One region of the Devosia sp. P1_H9 genome, then DNA from elsewhere that is predicted to be linked to it. Evidence: predicted binding sites of a transcription regulator. Region 1 holds the regulator's gene; each other region holds the start of a gene.
What was found. Region 1 encodes LexA, which represses DNA repair genes until DNA is damaged. Its sites were predicted from a motif close to TGTTCNNNNTGTGTTCNG; they were not measured.

Region 1 (3,723 bases):
CGATCGGATCGCCGACTGATGGTGCGCCCCTACTCGCTGCGCCGGCGCCTGCTGCTGTGGCTGATGATCGCGTTGCTGGCTGTCGCCGCGCTCGCGGTGGTCGATACCTGGCGCGAGGCCAAGGACACCGCAACCTCGCTCTCGGACCGCGTCCTCGCCGGCTCTGTCCTCGCCATCGCCGAGCGGGTGATCGTCACCGAGGATGGCGCGCTCGAGGTCGACGTGCCCTATGTCGCCCTGGAGATGCTGACTTCGGCGGCGCAGGACCGGGTCTTCTACCGCGTCGACGGTCCGGAGGGCTTCATCACGGGCTATCAGACCCTGCCGACCTCTGATGCAGCGACGGCCGACATCGCCTATTCGGACGCCAGCTTCCGCGGTGAGCCGATCCGCGTGGCCGTGCTGCGACGCGCAGCATCCTCCGGCGTCAGCGCCATCCCGTTCACGGTCACTGTCGCCGAGACCACCATCGCCCGCACGCAGTTGACCCAGACCCTGCTCCTCCGCTCTGCCATTCGCCTTGCGCTGCTCATCCTCGCCGCCGCGGTGATCCTCTGGCTGGCCGTCGGTTTCTCGCTCGCCCCACTCTATCGCCTCCGCGACGCCATCTCGCGGCGGGCCCTCGATGACCTCAGCCCCATCGAACAGGAGGTTCCCCGCGAGGTGCAGGGCCTGGTCGACACGATCAACTCGTTCATGACGCGGCTGTCGTCAGCTCTCGATGCCCTGCGCCATTTCACCGGCAATGCCAGCCATCAGCTCCGCACGCCGCTCACCATCATCCGCACTCAGTTGGCGCTGGCGCTCCGCGCCGATAGCCCTGCCGCGGCACGGGAGGCGGCCCGCACCGCCGATGCCGCGGTGGTGCACGCCGAGCGCGTCCTCGCGCAACTGCTGCTCCTCGCCAGGATCGACGAGGCTGCGTCCGATCGGCTGCAGTTCCAGGTTGTCGATCTGTTCGAGCTCGCCCGGGAGCGCACAGGCGACTATGTCGTCCGGGCCCATGCCGCCGACATCGATCTTGGCCTCGAGGGCGAAGGACCGGCGCTGGTCCGCGGCGACCCGATGCTGCTCGGTGAACTGCTGAGCAACCTCATCGAGAACGCCATCGCCTACGCCGGACCTGGTTCTGAAGCGACGGTTGGCGTCGCCACAGGGGACCGCGTGGTGGTGCTGCAGGTGGCCGACACCGGCAAGGGCGTCGCCGCCGAGCAGCTGGCGGCAGTGCGCAAGCGCTTCAGCCGCGGCAACAGCGACAAGCCCGGAGCCGGCCTTGGGCTGCCCATAGTCGAAGAGATCGCGGGTCTGCTCGGTGGCGAACTGACGGTTGCATCGCAGCCTGGCAAAGGCTTCAGCGTGCAGCTTACCCTACCGGCCGAGCCGCAATAGTCCGGCCGTGGCGCGCGCCGACCAATGCGCCGGCACGCGCCAGTCAATCCCGTCGTCAGTGCACGGGGATCATCAGGTGGGCATAGGGAGTGTTTGGCCACATCACATAGGGCTGGGTGTGGTCGGGATGTTCTTCCTTGGGATAGCCGGCCAGCATCTCGTCTGCGACGTTGAAGATCATGACGTGCGGCCCATCGACCATCCAGTCGTGACCTGCAGGCGGCGCGGTCGCGAACGGATCCACGTTGTCGGGCGCCGACTCGCCCTGCAGCATGTAGCCGAAACCGACCACGCCCTCGGGTGGGTCCTTCTTCTCGCTATATGCCGTCAACCACGCCATGCCTCCGGCATCGACGCATATTGGATCATTGGTGGGCGAAGCCAGGTTGTCCGGCATGCAGGTAAAGCCGTTCGTTCCCTCCTTGAGCGTCTTCATCTGCATCTGAGCATCGAAGTTCACGACCGTGGCATTCTGGCCCACCGCCACCGGCGCTGCCGACAGCGCGTTGGCGACCAATTCCGCATCGGTCATTTCGGCCGCCACGGTGGGGCTGAGCAAGATCCCCAGGATCATTGCGGATATGGCATAACGGCTTGACTTCATAGACATGTTTTCCTCCTCAGAAACAGTCCAGTTCACTGGCCCGTGGAAACGAGCACAGCTCCAGCTGAGAAGGTTGGGGTGTGCGGGTTCGACACGCCAATCTCTCGACGGTATGCCCTGGTGGACAGCAGGTCAACGAAACGCAAGGCCTCGACGTCGAGAGGATTTCGCGGCCACGCGTCCTCTCTTTCGGCGCGTCAGGAGCGCCATCGTAACGCAATATTCATCGTCCGATTGCAGAACATAACTGGAACACGTATAACACGTTCAGTCTTTGTTCCGATTCTGCTCACGGGGCCGCCATGCTGACGCGCAAGCAACACGAACTTCTGATGTTCATCCACGAGCGGATGAAAGAATCCGGCATCCCACCCTCGTTCGACGAGATGAAGGATGCGCTCGATCTTCGCAGCAAGTCGGGCATTCACCGGCTGATCACTGCGCTCGAGGAGCGCGGCTTCATCCGGCGCCTGCCCAACCGGGCCCGGGCGCTCGAGGTGATCAAACTGCCGGACTCGATGAATCCATCGCTCGGCGGCCGCAAGGCGCGCTTCGAGCCGAGCGTCATCGAGGGTAATCTTGGCCGGGTCGCGACCCCGCCGGCACGCCCCGCGGCTCAGGTGGCCAACGCCGACGCCTACCGCGCGGTCACCGTCCCGGTGATGGGCCGGATCGCCGCCGGCACTCCGATCGAGGCCATCCAGACCCACAGCCATTCCATCATGGTGCCGCCCGAGATGCTCGGTGCGGGTGAACATTATGCCCTGGAAGTGCGCGGCGATTCGATGATCGATGCCGGGATTTTCGATGGCGACACCGTGCTCATCAAGAAACAGGACGCCGCTTCGACCGGTGAGATCGTCGTCGCCCTCGTAGATGACGAGGAGGCGACGCTGAAGCGGCTGCGCCGTCGCGGCAACTCGGTAGCGCTCGAGGCCGCCAACCCAGCCTACGAAACCCGCATCTTCCCGCCCGACCGGGTGAAGGTGCAGGGCCGCCTGGTTGGCCTGCTCCGCAAGTACTGAACTCCTGACCTGCCGCCAATCGGGTCTTCGGGCCGGCTGCCTCAGCCGGCCCTTTTTCTTATGAATCCGGACGCTGCGGACAACAATTGCACTAGGGCTGGGCTGGCAAAGACGTTACGTTCCGCGCCGCTGGCAGCAAGTGGCGCATCGGATCTGAGGCGCCGCCTGCGAGCGGCTTTCGCGATCATACCAGGAGAGTGGACCACCTTCCCGATTGCGATGTAGCGGCATGGCTTGATGCGCGGCAAACTGGCGGCGCAAGGGAGAGGGTTTTGGCAGGACAGGTCGAATGGGTCGCCGTCGATTGGGGCACCTCCAATCTGCGGGCATGGGGAATAGATTCCGCCGGTGAGATCGCCTTCTCCCGCTCATCGCCGGACGGCATGGGCCGTCTCAGTCGCGAGCAATACCCCGATGTGCTGACCTCACTGCTCAACGGCGTCGCCGATGACGTCGAGGACGTACTGATCTGCGGCATGGCGGGCGCGCGGCAGGGCTGGATCGAGGCCCCCTATCTCGACGCCCCCGCCGAACTCGGTCGCATCGCTGCCGGCGCCGTTGCGCCCGACATGCCCGGCCCGCACAACCCGCGCATCCTGCCTGGCGTCTGCCTCCGCGATCTGGGTGCGGAGGACGTGATGCGCGGCGAGGAAACCCAATTGCTTGGGCTCTCGGCACTGATCCCCAACTTCTCCGGCCTCGCGG
Region 2 (3,723 bases), on a different contig from region 1:
GCCAGATGGCGCATCCCGACTGGATGCTCGCGGACGTCGACCCCAAGACCGCCGTGCTCACCCGCTCGCGCCTCTTTGCCGAATGGGCCGACCAGCCGATCCTCGTCATCGGCACCCACTTCGCGGCCCCCACCGCCGGCCACATCGTCCGCGACGGCGACGCATTCAGGTTCGTGGTGTGAGGGCCTTCGCTCCCCGGCGCGGAACGGTTATTGTGGACATCGTGCCACTCCTGCGCCGCTGCGCCTGTGGAACGTGGAGAATCTCTTTGGTACTCCTTCGCGGCCGGTGCACTGTACATCCGCTTGGGCTGTGGAGGGAAATCGTGCTCGCGAGATCAATTGCATTCGTGGTGGCATCATTCTTGATGATCACCGGTGCGCTCTCTCAGGATGGAGCGCGTGCCTATCATCTGCTTCCTGAAGGCACCGACATCATCAGCTTGACTGCGACGGGCCTGCACACGGAACTTCCCTCTGGCGTGTACGACGTGGGCGTCGTGACGCCGTCGTATCGCCAGTCGATCAACGTGTTCGGAAACGCCGGCGCCATTCTGATCGGCATGCCGATTGGCGGCTTGTCCGGCTCCCTCATGGGGGGCGTCATCGAGCAGAGCACTGGCCTCGTCCAGGGCGATCTCTTCGTGGGCGGCGTGTTGGGGCTCGTCGGGTCGCCATCGCTCTCGCCGATGGATTTCGTCCAGTACAAGCCAGGTTTTCGCGCCAACCTTGCCGCAAAGCTGTTCCTGCCGACCGGTGCCTATGACTCGGACCAGTTCGTGAACCTGGGACAAAACCGTTGGTCGCTGCAGGCCAGCGTGCCGATCAGCTACGTGCTGGCAGACTCGATGATCGACCCCGAGCTGATGACGTTCGAAATCGTCCCGTTCGTGCAGATCTTCGGTGACAACGAGGATACGCCCGGCCCGATCACTGTGACCAGCCAGGAGCCGATATGGGGGCTCGAGGGCCATATCACCCGCAACTTCAGCCCGACCGTGTGGGCTTCCCTCGACGGTGCCTACATCGCCGGCGGTGAGACCTCGTTCGACGGCGTCGCGCAGGGTGACGCACTGGAGACGCTTGCGCTCGGGGCAACACTCGGCCTGTCGCTTAGTCCGTCCGTTGCGCTGCGGTTGAGCTACGAGGAGTTCGTCTATTCAAGTGACCCGGATACGGCGGCCCGCGGCTTCAAGGCCACCTCGTCCTTCCTCTTCTAGCTCAGACCCGCATCTTGGCGCGGGCATAGGCGTTCGGCAGGTCGTCCATCACCGTTCGCCCGCCATATTCCGGGGCGCGACGGCGTTCTTCGGCGATGAACTCGTGGAAGCTCGGGCCGGTGGCGCCGGCTTCGAGCTGGCGCGACTGGCGGTCGAGGCGCTTGATCGCATCGAGCTCCTCGTCGCGGCCGAGCCTCGCCTTGCCCACCGCTGACTTCAGCACGCGGATGGTCTCGTCGTAGACCTTGAGCGGCACCGGGAAGGGATGGCCGTCCTTGCCGCCATGCGCCATGGCAAAGCGGGCAGGATCGGCGAAGCGGTGCGGCGCGCCGTGCACCACTTCGGCCACCTGCGCCAGCGCCCGTACGGTGCGCGCGCCGACGCCCGGCACCAGCAGCAGTTCGGTGAAATCGGTGGGTGCGCGGTCGGCCGCCGCGGCGAGGCTGCCGTGCAGCCGGCGCAGCATCACGTCCTTGGGGCGGATATCGTGATGCTCCGGCATCACCAGGTGCGGCAGCATCAACTGGTCATCCGCCACCGGCGCCGGCTCGGCGATCCCCTCGATACGGCCGACCTCTCGCACGATGGCATCCGGCCCCATGCCGCCCAGGATATCAACCTGCGAGGTCCGCGAGCGCGCCGCCCGCACGTCGGTCAGGTTGACGATCGTCCCCTGGCCCGCCCCCTCAATCGCCGCATGCGGCTGCTCGACGAAACTGCGCAACCCCTCGGAGCGCCAGTGATAGCGCCGCGCGGTCCTTGCATCGCCCTTCATCCCCTGCTGCACCACCACCCAGTGCCCATCATCGGCAACGATGAAGCCGTGGAGGTAGAGCTCGAACCCGTCCTGCACCGCAGCGCTGTCGACCTTCGCCACCAGCCGGCTGGCCTTGGCCAGCGCCGCGCCATCGAAGCCGACGCGGTTGCCGATCGCCACCAGTTCATCAGGGGTCTTGCGCGAATGCCGCCCGCGCCCGCCGCAGACATGCAGCCCAAGTTCGCGCTCCAGCGGCCGCAACCCGCCCTTCAGCGCGCCGATGACGCTGGTCGTGATGCCCGAGGAGTGCCAGTCCATGCCCATGACGGCGCCGAACGACTGGAACCAGAATGGATGCGCCAGCCGGCTCAGCAGCTCGTCCCGGCCATATTCCATGACGATCGCCTGGCAGATCACCGCCCCGAGCCGCGCCATCCGCTCGCTCAACCATTTCGGCACCCGCCCGCCATGCAGCGGCAGATCGGCGCTTCCGCCTCGATTGGCCATCGGTCAGTTCCTTGGTTCGATGGAACCTTACCACAGGAACAAACAGGAAACAAACCAGCTCGTGATGCGCGCCGACCCCCACCCCTGTCCCCTCCCCTCAACAGGGACGAAAGCCTCGACGTGCCTGTGATGGTCTCCCTCCCCATTCTTGGAGGGAAGAGACAGGAGCGGGGGTCAGCTCGTATCGGCGCACCCGCCTCCTAGAATTTCCCCGACAGCGTGAACTTCACCGCATGCACCGAGGCCTCGCCGCCGAACTGCCCCTGATAGCCGAGGTCAAGGCTCACCCCAGGTGCGAGCTCGGTGCCGAACCCTGCTTCCAGCAGCAAGGCGGTATCGCCGATCCCCGCCCCTGTCACCGTGAACGGCGAACCTCTGTCGAAGCCGTGCGTCGCCGACGGCTGGTCGCCTGCCATGTGCTGCATCCCGACCATCCCCCTGGCGTGCACCACCACCCCGTCGCCGAGTGTAAAATCCTGGGCCGCCTTCAGCCCGGCGATCAACACCGCAGCGCCAAGATCGCCCGAGGCGCCGGCAAGCGCCGCGTCGCCACCGCTCTCACGGTAGCTGCCGCCCGATTGCCCGATCAGTGCCGCGCGCACGAACGGCGTCAGCGTCGTCTCGCCGAGTTCGAACGCGTAGCCGAGTTCGCCAAACAGCTGCGCTGTGGTGGTGGTGTAATCCGCGGTCAGCGTCTCACTGAAGCCGGCAAAATCAGGCATGCGGGTCACCGACACCTGGTGCGAGGCCATGGCCGCGCCAAATGCCACACGCACCTCGCCCAGCGCCGCACCGCCATAGATGCCAAGCTGGTAGCTCACCGCCTCGGCCTGCGAGTCCCGCTCCGGTATCCGGATCGCGTCCGCGCCGGTGCCGGCCAGCACGCCCAGGAATACCTCGCGGCTCACCACTCCATCGACGCCAACCAGCAACCCGCCCGAGCCGTAGTCCAAACCGGCGGCATTGCCGTCGCCCTCCACCGTGCCGCCGGCGCCATAGCCGCGGACCCAAATGTTGCGTGCGCCGACCTGGCTTTCGGCAATCGCCGCGAACGCCGCATCGACCCGATCGAAGGCTGCGTCGCGCGGATGCCGGCTGGCGTCGAGCAGCACCCGCAGCGTTGAAGCATGGATCTCGCCCGAGAGGTCATCGAACGCCTCCAGCGCATCCGCCGCGCTCAACGGCACTACGGCGTCGAACACCGGGGTCGCCGGCATGGCCTGCAGCGTCGTGGCGGTGG
Region 3 (3,723 bases), on a different contig from region 1:
GCAGCTCGGCAAGCTCGGCCTGCGCGATCAGATTGCTGACGGTGGGATCCGATCCGGGGAATTCGATGCCCGCCGCCTTGCGCACGAGACTGCGCCCACCGTCGCAGCCCACAAGATAGTCCGCTCGCAGCGACCGGCCATCGCTGAGCGCGACGTCCACGCCGGTGTCGTCCTGCGTGCAGCCGGTCACCTCGACGCCGCGATACCTCGTCACCGCCAGCTCGCCGACCCAGCCGCCGAGGATCCGCTCGATGTGCTTCTGCCAGAGCCCGAGGGTGTAGGGGTGGCGTGTCGGGAAGGCACTGATGTCGAGCATGACCCCGGCAAACCCGGTCACCTGCACCTTCTGTCCCTCGGCGAGGAACCGCCCGACAATGCCGCGCTGGTCCAGAACCTCGAGGGTCCGGGCGTGCAGCCCCCCTGCCCGCGAGCCGAGCACATCCTGATCCAGCCGCCGCTCGACAATGGCGACATCGACGCCGGCCAGCGCCAGCTCGCCCGCCAGCATCATCCCCGTCGGACCGCCTCCGGCGATTACCACTGCATGCGGTGTCATCCCTCGCTCCTCTGACTTGGCCAAGGGTTGCGGAACTTACGCATAAGTCGACGATTGCCAATTCTTGAACTGAACTCATTTCACCCCAGATAAGGATTACCGGGCCGGCTGTGTTCGCCCGATGAACTCGCGCATGAGCGAGGCGGCAGATCGGGCGCCACGACGTAAGCCTCCCTCACCAACGAGGGATGACGTCGCGAAAGCGCCGAGGTCGGAAATCCGTGCAGGAGCAGCACGGCGGGCATCAAGGCCTATGTTCCTGTTTTGTTCTTGACTCGCGTTTTGCCTCAATGGTTCCCTGCTTCTCCCTAAACGGAGGACCATGAGATGACCGATCTGCCGCAGCTGTCGATGTTTGCCAGCGAAACCCGGCCGTTCAAATCCATCAAGGTGCCACCGCGGCAGGGCCGCGACCCGGTGTTTTTCGCCGTGCTGGTGGGCGGCAGGCTGCGGCCGGCGCTGCAGGCCATCGTCACCGATCAGCAGCGGCGGCACGGCATCTCGGCCGCGCTGCTGCCGGCGACGACGCTCCACATTTCGCTGGTCGGCGTCGGCTTCTACCAGGAGCTGTCGGGGCCGGATCTCGCGACCGCAATGGCGACCGGCGACTCGATCGGCTTCACGCCGTTCGACATCGCCTTGACCAGATTGATGAGCGTCAAACGCCGCGTCGGCGCGCCACCGATGGCGCTGACGCCCGGATCAGATACGCCACTGGTCGACCTGTCGCGCCTGCTGCGCTGGGGCATGCTTGAGCGCGGCTTCGAGCCCCGCTCGGACCCGAGCGAGGCCTTCCACCTCACCCTCCTTTACGACCGGGTCAGCGCCCCCGAAACGGTGCTCGAAAACCCGCCAACCCTGCGCGTCGAGGGCTTCGCACTGGTGCGGAGCTTCTATGGACAAGGCCGATATGAGGTAATCGGAGAGTGGCCAAGGGCCGACCGCGACACGGCAGCGGTTGCTCGCCCCTGATCACTCCCGATCCCTCGACCGGCACCATGGGCGCCGAACACTCGATGCGGCACCTCCCCCGTGACGGGGAGGATGCGTGGGGTGAGCGGAGCCACGACGCCTAGGTTGAAGGTCGCGACGCCGCTCGACCACTTGCGCATTCGGAAGCCGCGGGCTGTCGGATGTCTCGGCACAGTATCGTTCACTCTTCGTTCTTGCCTTTGCGCCGATACTCCGCTACCTCTCATCGCCTGTCGGGGCATCACATGGCGCGTACCAAAACCTCCTATGTCTGCCAGGCCTGCGGCGCGGCAACCACACGCTGGCAGGGGCGGTGCGAAGCGTGTGGCGAGTGGAACACCATCGTCGAGGAGATCGTCGATTCCGGTGTCGGCGCCGGGCCGAAATCGGCTGTCGCCGGCGGGCGCCCGATCGCGCTGCTGCCGCTGGCCGGTGAAACCGAGACCGCGGCACGCGTCGTCACCGGCATCGGTGAGCTCGACCGGGTCACCGGCGGCGGCTTCGTGATGGGCTCCGCGGTCCTCGTCGGTGGCGACCCGGGCATCGGCAAATCTACTCTGCTGCTGCAGGCCGCCGCGGCGATGGCCGAGCGCGGCCGGCGCGTCGTCTATGTCTCGGGCGAAGAAGCAGTGGCGCAGATCCGGCTCCGCGCGCAGCGGCTGGGGCTAGGCGATCGCGAAGTGCTGCTGGCGTCCGAGACCAATGTCGAGATCATCCTCGCCACGCTGCAGAACGGCCCTGCCCCAGACCTCGTGATCATCGATTCGATCCAGACGCTGTGGACCGACCGGGTCGAGAGCGCGCCCGGCACGGTGACGCAGGTGCGCACCTCGGCGCAGGCGCTGACGCGCTTTGCCAAGAAATCCGGCGCCGCCGTCGTGCTGGTCGGCCATGTCACCAAAGACGGGCAGATCGCCGGTCCGCGCGTCGTCGAGCACCTGGTCGACGCGGTGCTGTATTTCGAGGGCGATGCCAGCCACACTTTCCGCATCCTGCGCGGCATGAAGAATCGCTACGGCGCGACCGACGAGATCGGGGTGTTCGAGATGTCGACGCTCGGTCTGCGCGAAGTCGCCAACCCGTCCGCCCTGTTCCTCGACCAGCGCGACAAGGACGCGGCAGGCTCCGCAGTGTTCGCCGGCATGGAGGGGACGCGCCCGGTGCTGTGCGAAATCCAGGCGCTGGTCTCGCCCTCGCCGCTCGGCACGCCGCGCCGTGCCGTCATCGGCTGGGACTCGTCGCGGCTGTCGATGGTGCTCGCCGTGCTCGAAACGCGCTGCGGTGTGCGGATCGGCGCCAACGATATCTATCTCAACGTCGCGGGTGGGCTGAAGATCAACGAAACCGCGGCTGACCTCGCGGTGGCGGCGGCGCTGATTTCCTCGCTCACCGGCTCGCCGCTGCCCTCGAGCAATGTCTATTTCGGCGAGATCTCGCTGGCCGGCGGCGTGCGGCCGGTGGCGCATGCGGCGCAGCGGCTGCGCGAGGCGCAAAAGCTCGGGTTTCAAGGCGCGGTGACCGGCCGGCTGGGCAAGGGCGACGTGCCCAACGGCATCGCCGTGGGCGAATATGCCGAGCTTGCCGAGCTCATCGGACGCATCGCCGCTCGCGGCCAGAAGCAGGCGGCGGAGTAGCGGTTTGGCCACGCTTCCTGCTTTCCGTGAAGATCGGCTATGCAGCGCTTCCTCGACGCTTGGCTTTGCCACGATTAGCGGTTACACGGGATTTTGAAGCGGGTCGCACGGGCGGATTTTCTACATGTTGACTGCATTTGACGTCGGCATCGGCGTTCTCGTCCTGATCTCGGCGATCCTGGCTACGGCCCGTGGCTTCACGCGGGAAGTGCTGTCGCTCGCCACCTGGGCGGGCTCCGCGGCCATCGCCGCCTATGCCTATTTCAACCACAAGGAAATCGCGCGCGGCTACATCGCTGAGCCGATCGTGGCCGACATCGTGACGGTGCTCGGCACCTTCATCGTGGCGCTGATCATCCTCCATCTCATCACCATGCGGATCGCCGATTTCGTCGTCGACAGCCGCATCGGGCCGCTCGATCGCACGCTGGGCTTCATCTTCGGCGTCGCGCGCGGCGTGCTGATCGCGGTCATCGTGGTGATCTTCGGGCTGTGGCTGATGCCGTCGAACCTGCCATCCTGGGCGGCCGAATCGCGCTCGCTCCCGATCCTCAAGAATTT
Region 4 (3,723 bases), on a different contig from region 1:
GGCGAGATCGCGGGCCGTCATCAGCACGTCGTCCATGTAGCCGATGGGCTCGGCGTAACGGCGCTCGGCATAATATTCGGCAATCGGCAGCCGCGGGGTGATCCGCTCTTCGATCCGGCCCAGCGCCTGGTCGAGCCTGAGGATCAGCGATTCCCCGAACCGGGCCTGCAGGGCCCGCCGATCCCGGCCATAGAGCTGCCCGATGGTCTTGAGCCCCATCTGGTTGAGCCCCGAAACCTGAGACTCTTCGAGCCGCAAGCCGACGATCGGCAGGGTGGCGAGCGCCGTTTCGGTTTCGCCCTTTGGAACGATGCTGCCAGGTGAGAAATGCGCCAAAGCCCAGGCGGCCCCAACCGTATCGGCGATGGCGCCGGAGACAGTGAAGCCCAGGGTGCGCAGCCGGTTGACCAGCACTTCCAGCATTTTTGCCTCGTCGCCAAACAGGTGGGCGACCCCGGTGATGTCGAGGACCAGGTCACCGTAGGGCGCCGCCGCCGAGTGAACGGCGACAATCGGGCTGGCGTTGGAGTGCCAATCGGCAAAATCAGCGAAGACCTGCTCGATATAGGCCCGGTCGATCTCGCGGACTTCGAGCTCCGGCACCAGTGCGCGCGCGTCCGACAGGTTCTGCCCGGATGTCAGGTTTGCCTTAGCCGCCGCGGCATCCACCGCGGCGAGACGCATGGCGCCCTTCTGCTTCTCCCACAGGGCCAGCGGGCGGGTCGAGCGGGCGAGTGCCGGATCAGCCCGCCTGAGACAGTCGGTCGCCCAGCGTGGCAACGACAGGGCGAGATGGCGGCGCCGTTCGGTGAACAGCAGCTCCGGTGCGGTATTCGGGTTCGACTGAAACGAAACCATTTTCTGTCCAGTCCACAAGCATGCTTTTGCCTTCGGCTCGTTGCGTCTTGTCGCCGAGCCGGCCTTTTTCGATCTCGATCTGGAAGCGGGGCGGGCCGGGTGCGCGCGGATCGAACGGCACCTCACCGCTCATTGCCGGCGAAACCCGCCAGCGCAGTTTTGCTGCGCTCGCCTCGCGTCCCCGGCCGTAGCGGATGAGGAACGCCGAGGTGCCGGCCGCAGCTGCACGGAGGCTCAATCGGCGCGACACGGTGAAATCGAGTGCCTTGGGGTGACTTGCGAGATCGGCGATGACCCCGGCGACCGCACGGCAGGCAATTGCTTCCTCCATTGCCCAGAGCAACTCGGTTACGCTCTCGATCCGGCCGATCACCAACCGCGCCGGATCGATGCCGAACTGCTGCAGCCCCGCGCCATAAGGCAGCCCCAGCTCCTGGCCTTCACCTACCAGCTGCAGGTAGAGGATCGCCTGCCGTTCGGTGGTCAGCAGCTGCCGGGCGAGCCCGAAGGCGAAGCCCAGCGCGGCGCCGCTCTGGCGTTGCTCATCGGCAAACACCTCGTGCAGCAGTCCATTGGGTGCGACGAGCACCTCCAGCGGATCGGCAAGCTCCTGCTCGTCATTGGCAGCCTTTCCCAACCCCTCCGCCACCATCGCTGCGCCTTTCGCCAGCAGCGGGCGCTTTTCTAGGGCGGCGATTTTCAGTCGTAGGGCGTCGAGATCGTGGCGTGCGAGGCCCGGCATCTGAGCCTCCCTGTTGTCAGTAATTAGAACAAATAGGGAACACCAGAGTCCGGTCGAGAGTCAAGCAGAAGAGTCAGCACACGCCGTGCTCACATCCTCGCGCTGCGGCATGCGGGCACTTTCGCGATTGGGCGGGAGTGCCTATCTTCCGTCGACCCACCCAAGGACTCCTCCCATGTTCGATGCGCTGCGCTCCATCTTCCAGAGACCCGATGCCACTGTGCTCAGCATGGAGCCGAAGCTGGCGGTAGCGGCCTTGCTCGTTCACCTCGCGGCGATCGACGGCAATGTCAGCGAGGCCGAGCGGCAGGCGCTCGAGGGCACGCTGATGGATTACTACGGGCTCGGCGAGGACGAGGTGCGCAAGCTGATCGTCGAGGCGACCAAGCGGGACCAGGAATCGGTGGATTTCTACCGCTTCACTTCGGCGCTGAGTTCACTGGACGATAGCGAGAAGATCGAGATCATCCGGATGATGTGGCAGGTGGTGTTCGCCGACAAGCGCAACCACGAGCTCGAGGACAACATGGTATGGCGCATCGCCGAACTGATCGGGGTGTCGTCGCGCGACCGCACGGTGCTGCGCAACCAGATGGCGCGGGCTTGAACCAGCTTAAAGAACGTTCCCGCGCTTTCGCGGGAATGACCCGGTGGTTGTCGGCTAGCTGAGGACCGGCGAGGCATCAGGATGGGCCCCTGCCTTCGCCGGGCTGACGCGTTGGTGCAGGGCGCTTAGCGCTTCCAGGCTTCGAACTTGCCGACATATTCGGGCTCGCTCTTCTCGCAGTCGAAATCCTTTGCCTTCTCGTCGGCGGTTTTGCGGGCGAGGGCGTTGGCGTCGGGGTTGGCGAGGGCGTCGATATAGGCGATGTGGCAGGTGGCGCCGGGGGTGACTTTGGTGACGACCAGCACCTGGCCCTCGGGTTTGCCCTCTTCACCCTGGGTGAAGAAGCGGAGGATGGTGGCGAAGGGCTTGAAGTAGCCCTCGGCGTTGGAGACGCGCCACTCGATCTTGTCGCCCAGGTGGTTGAATGGGTTGAGGGTCTGCTCGGCGGCCTTCTCGGTGGTGGAGGTGAGGCCGTAGGAGACGAACATCCGCAGGTCGCCCTCGGTGACCATGACCGGGATGCCCTTGAGGCCGAGGCAAGCCCACATGGTGCCGAAGTCATCGGACTCGATCACCGTGCAATCGACGTTGAGGTTGAGGTCGGTGTAGCTAGATTCGATCTGCTGGGCGCTGGCCGAGCCGGCCCAGCCGATGCAAGCGACATAAAGCGCACTGGCGAAAATGCGTCCGATCACGGCAATACCTCCTCAATACGTCTTGAACACCGCTGGGCTTCGCATGCCACCCGCGCATTCGTATGCCTTGCAATCATGGCCCCGGATAGGCCACAACCCGCCGAAATAGACCTAAGGCAGACCCAATGAACATCGACGCGATCCCGATCGGCAAGAATCCCCCCGACGACCTCAACGTGATCATCGAGGTGCCGCTGGGCGGCGAGCCGATCAAGTACGAGATCGACAAGGCCTCGGGGGCGCTGTTCGTCGACCGGTTCCTCTATACGCCGATGCGCTATCCGGGGAATTACGGCTTCGTGCCGCACACGCTTTGCGGCGACGGCGATCCGCTCGACGTGATCGTGATGAACTCGCGGCCGCTGGTGCCGGGTGCGGTGGTGCGCTGCCGGCCGTTCGGCATCCTGTTCATGGAAGACGATGGCGGCACCGACGAGAAGATCCTCGCCGTGCCGGTGTCGAAGCTGACCAAGATGTATGACGGGATCAACGACATCACCGACATGCAGCCGATCCAGCTGGAGCGGGTGAAGCACTTTTTCACCCACTACAAGGATCTCGAGCCCGGCAAGTGGGCCAAGATCGAAAAGCTCGGCGGCGTCGATGATGCGCGGCGGGTGATTCTCGAATCGATCGAGCGTGCCAAGGCGGCGAAGTAGTGCCGGCGGGTGCGCCGGGAGGCCCGATTGGGCCGCCCCTTGAAACTGTGAAACCGGGTTCACATATATCGGTCAACGGTTGGATCGGGGCGCTGTCCCTCCCGGCGACATGATCCCAGCCTACGAAAGGCGCTCCCCTAACGGGTTGAGCGCCTTTCTCTT

Region 2: the regulator LexA is predicted to act here: its motif matches at 2,518-2,535, upstream of AC1DYL_RS15165 (DUF763 domain-containing protein).
Region 3: the regulator LexA is predicted to act here: its motif matches at 811-828, upstream of AC1DYL_RS14115 (2'-5' RNA ligase family protein).
Region 4: the regulator LexA is predicted to act here: its motif matches at 1,625-1,642, upstream of AC1DYL_RS10625 (ImuA family protein).

What each region holds. Positions count from the first base shown of each region.
Region 1 covers NZ_JBFUCQ010000002.1:22,319-26,041, reverse strand. Annotated here, with positions in the region: gene AC1DYL_RS03150 (response regulator) at 1-19, shown strand, start outside; gene AC1DYL_RS03145 (sensor histidine kinase) at 19-1,389, shown strand; gene AC1DYL_RS03140 (hypothetical protein) at 1,445-1,993, opposite strand; gene lexA (transcriptional repressor LexA) at 2,296-3,018, shown strand; gene AC1DYL_RS03130 (2-dehydro-3-deoxygalactonokinase) at 3,291-3,723, shown strand, end outside.
Region 2 covers NZ_JBFUCQ010000007.1:64,111-67,833, forward strand. Annotated here, with positions in the region: gene AC1DYL_RS15155 (MBL fold metallo-hydrolase) at 1-182, shown strand, start outside; gene AC1DYL_RS15160 (transporter) at 326-1,219, shown strand; gene AC1DYL_RS15165 (DUF763 domain-containing protein) at 1,221-2,483, opposite strand; gene AC1DYL_RS15170 (autotransporter outer membrane beta-barrel domain-containing protein) at 2,684-3,723, opposite strand, start outside.
Region 3 covers NZ_JBFUCQ010000006.1:330,452-334,174, reverse strand. Annotated here, with positions in the region: gene AC1DYL_RS14120 (FAD-dependent monooxygenase) at 1-556, opposite strand, end outside; gene AC1DYL_RS14115 (2'-5' RNA ligase family protein) at 884-1,528, shown strand; gene radA (DNA repair protein RadA) at 1,774-3,162, shown strand; gene AC1DYL_RS14105 (CvpA family protein) at 3,287-3,723, shown strand, end outside.
Region 4 covers NZ_JBFUCQ010000004.1:429,000-432,722, reverse strand. Annotated here, with positions in the region: gene AC1DYL_RS10630 (Y-family DNA polymerase) at 1-858, opposite strand, end outside; gene AC1DYL_RS10625 (ImuA family protein) at 743-1,600, opposite strand; gene AC1DYL_RS10620 (tellurite resistance TerB family protein) at 1,776-2,207, shown strand; gene AC1DYL_RS10615 (hypothetical protein) at 2,333-2,902, opposite strand; gene ppa (inorganic diphosphatase) at 3,028-3,561, shown strand.